Regions from separate parts of the Paenibacillus sp. FSL R10-2734 genome, predicted to be linked through region 1. Evidence: a T-box and tRNA genes for the amino acid it is inferred to sense, from the RefSeq annotation. Region 1 holds a T-box; the other holds one or more tRNA genes.
What was found. The T-box of region 1 lies ahead of argS (arginine--tRNA ligase). A T-box ahead of a tRNA ligase gene usually reads a tRNA of that ligase, here a tRNA-Arg.
Positions count from the first base shown of each region.

Region 2: it has a tRNA-Arg gene. The T-box ahead of argS (arginine--tRNA ligase) is inferred to sense a tRNA for this amino acid. The anticodon was not compared.

Region 1 is NZ_CP150170.1:1,948,100-1,950,574, reverse strand. It holds gene NSS67_RS08625 (collagen-like protein) at 1-335, opposite strand, end outside; gene NSS67_RS08620 (hypothetical protein) at 351-710, opposite strand; T-box leader at 979-1,195, shown strand; gene argS (arginine--tRNA ligase) at 1,236-2,475, shown strand, end outside.
Region 2 is NZ_CP150170.1:2,072,529-2,075,003, reverse strand. It holds gene NSS67_RS09155 (alpha-amylase family protein) at 1-542, shown strand, start outside; tRNA gene NSS67_RS09150 (tRNA-Lys) at 1,274-1,346, opposite strand; tRNA gene NSS67_RS09145 (tRNA-Leu) at 1,427-1,505, opposite strand; tRNA gene NSS67_RS09140 (tRNA-Arg) at 1,525-1,601, opposite strand; tRNA gene NSS67_RS09135 (tRNA-Gly) at 1,612-1,686, opposite strand; tRNA gene NSS67_RS09130 (tRNA-Lys) at 1,723-1,795, opposite strand; tRNA gene NSS67_RS09125 (tRNA-Asp) at 1,810-1,887, opposite strand; tRNA gene NSS67_RS09120 (tRNA-Met) at 1,913-1,989, opposite strand; tRNA gene NSS67_RS09115 (tRNA-Val) at 2,033-2,108, opposite strand; tRNA gene NSS67_RS09110 (tRNA-Glu) at 2,196-2,270, opposite strand.

The sequences.
Region 1 (2,475 bases):
GAATGGACAAGTCGGTGAGCCGTCACGATTTGACCTACACTATTTTTTCCCCATACTGAAATTTGAATAGGATCATCTAACAAGTCAAAAGTTGTAAATATAAATTCAAATGTATCAAGATTAGCATAATAATCCGTTGTTATGGCTTCATTAGGCATAATGTTAAAAAGCTCACTAACATATAAAGTTCTTGTCCCATCCATATAGTATCCTTGGACGAGAACCGTAGAAGAAGTGACGTCGCTTCGGTTATCAATTTTGATCGTAACATGTTGAGTAGGTCGTATACCTCCCACCATGGTATTATCTATCGGTCCGGTAGATAAATGGCTCAATTTTCCAACACTCCTTTATAGTATTCCTGCATGTTTCTCCCACGCTACTATGCGATGAGGATCTACTAATTCCCCCGAAACCTGTTTTCCCCAGACTGAGATCCCTATTTCCGCTTCAACTTCGTCTAATGTTTCAAACACAAATTCAAATGCATCCAAATCCGCAAAATAGTTTCTAGTTAAAGCCTGATTTGGTGCGAGATTGAACATTTCATTCACGTACATCGTTCTTGATGTATCTAGTAAGAACCCTTGAATAACTAGATGATAAGGATTAAGAGAATCACGATTAACTACTTTTACCGTAACGATTTGCGTCTGTCTGACCCCCAGAATTGGACTATTATCTATAGGTCCAGTTGAAAATAAAGCCATCTTTATTCACTCCTCCCATCCACTGTAAAATTGAAAAATAAAAACTACTATACTAGTTACATATTTCATATCAGTGGTCTTATATAGTAATATTCTGTATTTAAAGTTACGTGTGGACATTTATGCAAAGGAATTGTTGCTTAAGAATACATTCATTGCGTTTGCAATCTACTAATCTGACATGCTAAAAACTCAAGCATTTCCCAGATTTCACTGAGCCCCCCCTATTGCTTTTTTTGAAATATTAGTTATACTAATAAAAATTATTCAAGCATCGATGAGCGGGAGAGTAGTTAACGTGTTCTAGTCCTCAGCGAGCCGGGAAAGTGTAAGCCGGTACAGATCACCTAATGAAGCGCACCCGTGAGATGGACTTCTGAACCCAAGTAAGAAGTCCCGGCTGAAGACCGTTATCCTGTAAGGTGGCTAAACGTCTGTTTAGCAACGAGAGTGGTACCGCGAGCGCTTAAGCCCTCGTCTCTTTTGAGACGAGGGCTTTTTTGTATTTTCAAAGGAGGGTATGAAATGTTAAATCAAATCATTAAAGACGGCATTGAGCAAAGTGTGAAAAGGGTATTCAACACCTTAGAAATTACCTACCCGAACGATGTTGCTATTCTGATCGAGCAGCCCGCTAATTTAGAGCATGGTGATTACTCCTGCAATATTGCTATGCAGCTAGCCAAAACCTTGCGCAAATCCCCTCTCGTCATTGCAGAGTTAGTAAAAGCGGAAATTCAATTACAAGAGAATTATGCAGGGCTCTTACAAAAAGTCGAAGTAGCTGCTCCTGGATTTATTAATTTGTATATGGATTGGCAGGTATGGGCTAAACAATCTTTTGATCTGCCAGACAGCATAGGGGAAAAGGTCATCATCGAGCACACCTCAATCAATCCAAACAAAGCCGCTCATGTAGGTCATCTAAGAAATGCTTGCATCGGCGATGCGCTCGTCAGAATCATGAAAAGAACCGGACATAACGTAGAGGTCCATAACTACGTGGATGATCTGGGAAACCAGCTGGCAGATACAGTCGTTGGTTTATTAAATGTACCTTTAGAGGGTGACCATCAACGGTTCGGAGATTATTGCTGGGATCTTTATGCCAAAGTGAACAAAGAATATGCACGAAATCCAGAGATGACACAGAAGCGCACGGATATGCTGCATGCCCTTGAACAGGGTGGAGGCAATGAGGCGTGGCTGGGCAACCTTGTCGCTGAACGTATTGTGAGAGAACATGTAGAGGAAATGAAGCGTTTCGGTATTCACTATGACCTACTGGTATGGGAGAGCAATATTTTAAAAGAGGGATTTTGGGCAGCCGCAGCTGAGCTATTGAAGCAAACGGCAGTTTTTGTACAGGAGACTGAAGGTAAGCTAGCGGGCTGCTGGGTGCTAAAGCAAGGGACAGAGGTTAGCAATGGAGCGGATTCAGAGGAGCATCAGATGGATAAGGTGCTTGTGCGTTCGAATGGGATTTTGACGTACACGGCCAAAGACATTGCCTATCATCTCTGGAAATTTGGTTTACTGGCCAAAGATTTTACCTACAGTGAATTCTCGTCCGGTTTATGGACCACAGGATTAACTGGAACTCAAGAGCCTTATGGACACGCGGACCGTGTTATTAACGTGATCGATTATAGACAGGAATATCCGCAACAAATGGTTAAGCAGGCTTTAAGCGCACTAGGTTATAACGATCAGGCAGAGAAGCTCCATCATGTAAGTTATGGCGTAGTTTCTCTTAGTCCAGCCT
Region 2 (2,475 bases), 120 kb from region 1:
GCCATCTGGAGAATCCATATTTCAACCGCGATGTGTTCACCTTTTGTTCGCATCGGCACACGCCTGGTACCAAGGAAGACAATGGACCAGGCATGGTCGAAAGTAGCAATGGAATCTATATCGCCTGGGATGTGTTCAGCGATTATGCAGAAGCTGGCCATCTTATCCTGAAAGAGATGGTGCTTCATGCGCTATCACAGCTGCTCCCCCAGCCTACCCTGCGCACCAATCTGCCAGCCCGGGGAATAACGACTCTGCAGTATCAGCAGGCGGAGCAACGCTATGTGAACCATCTGCTCTATGCCTCACCCGTGCTAAAAGGCTGCATTGAAGTTATCGAAGACATCGTGCCGCTGCGAGACATTTCCGTCAGCCTGCGTCTCCAGTCTCCTGCTCCCGTCCAGCGGGTCTATCTGGCCCCGGCGATGACAGAGCTTCCGTTTACGGTAGGCCAGGGTGAAATCACTTATATGATTCCTTGCTTGGAGAATCACCAGATAGTAGTAATAGAGCTGGCGCAGGCAAAATTGCCGGTAGAGTAAATTCGCTCACTCAAACAGAATCAGGGAGGTACAGCAACTTACATGGCTTCTGTGACCTCCATTCTGTGACATTCCTTCTCTTATCGCAATGTACACCCGATTCGAACATAAGCATACAGTACAGTGTAAAACTTATACTTTCTTATATTTTAAGAACAATGCCTGACGGAATCCTTGGAGGTCGAGTTACATTGGAGCGTGGGGAAGGTGTACATCCGTAATTCTGCACTCGTATCCATACACATATCCATAAACTATTCATGCACTCCCTTCGTAGAGTGCTTCCATGTACGGACCGTATGGCCCTTATTTCCGGTAAATGAGCACATTTTGTCGGGTTAACGGACCACATTGCACTTATTCCCTAAAAACAAGCCCATTTCCGGGTGATTTTCCACGAATAGCGGCGCTCCTGTCCGTTAGTTCGACTAAAACATGCATTTAGGAGGATATAAGGTCTTCTCTGTCCGTTATACATCCCGAAGAGGTGTGCGGTTCATTAAAAATAGGGCTCCTCGTTGCTACAAGTTGAATATATGTTCATAATTTCACTGTAGCAGAAAATAAAAATGAGACGATAAAGATATAGTATATTTCTGCAAAAAAAAGGTTTATAAAATCGCTTAGTAAGCAATTTTATAAACCTTTTCGTATACCGATGGTCTTACTCGAACCGGTAAGCCTCTCGGCACCGTATTTTGAGTACGGCATGTCTGCCGTTTCTTTTAGGATGGACTCTCAGGGGCTCGAACCCTGGACAAATAGATTAAGAGTCTACTGCTCTACCAACTGAGCTAAGAGTCCACAATATAATGACTTTCCTTATAAAACTTGAAAAGCAAAAGCTCTTAGCTTAACGCATAAGAGCTTCGCTTGCTAATTGATACCGGCGAGAGGACTCGAACCTCCACGGTTTCCCTCTCGATTTTGAGTCGAGCGCGTCTGCCATTCCGCCACGCCGGCAAAGTATAAATTTAAAAGATGGCGCGCCCTGAGAGATTCGAACTCCCGGCCTTTTGATTCGTAGTCAAACGCTCTATCCAGCTGAGCTAAGGGCGCAAAATTTATATGGAGCGGACGACGGGAATCGAACCCGCGACCCTCGCCTTGGCAAGGCGATGCTCTACCGCTGAGCCACGTCCGCACACGGTATGTATTAATGTTCGACTCACTTAAGAAGTGAGCCATGAAGGACTCGAACCTTCGACACCCTGATTAAAAGTCAGGTGCTCTACCAACTGAGCTAATGGCTCATGAAGCAAAAAAATGGCGGAACCGACGAGATTCGAACTCGCGATCTCCTGCGTGACAGGCAGGCATGTTAGGCCAACTACACCACGGTTCCAAAAGAATAATTGCTTGATGAAAATTGGTTGCGGGGGCAGGATTTGAACCTGCGGCCTTCGGGTTATGAGCCCGACGAGCTACCGGGCTGCTCCACCCCGCGTCATTAAAAAATATTCAGTTATCAGTTACATTAGAAAGCTTCATGGTGGAGGCTGAGGGGATCGAACCCCCGACCCTCTGCTTGTAAGGCAGATGCTCTCCCAGCTGAGCTAAGCCTCCATTTAAAGAAGCAACTCAATTATCATAACATAATCATGAGTGTAATGCAACTATTTCTTATGTAGCTCAATTCAGCCGATAAAGAAATGGTGACCCGTATGGGATTCGAACCCATGTTACCTCCGTGAAAGGGAGGTGTCTTAACCCCTTGACCAACGGGCCTAATTAAAACAAATTGTTTTGACAACAAAAAATATTATATCATGTATTTTGATGTATAGCAATACCTAAATTAATATATTTTCATTCCTATCTTAAGCAGGACATTAAAGTGAGATCAAGCTTACGTGCTATCGCCTCCACGACTTCAAAGATAGTCAGGTTATTCGTGTCTAAATGGTCTTTGAATACTTCCTTATTCAGCCCT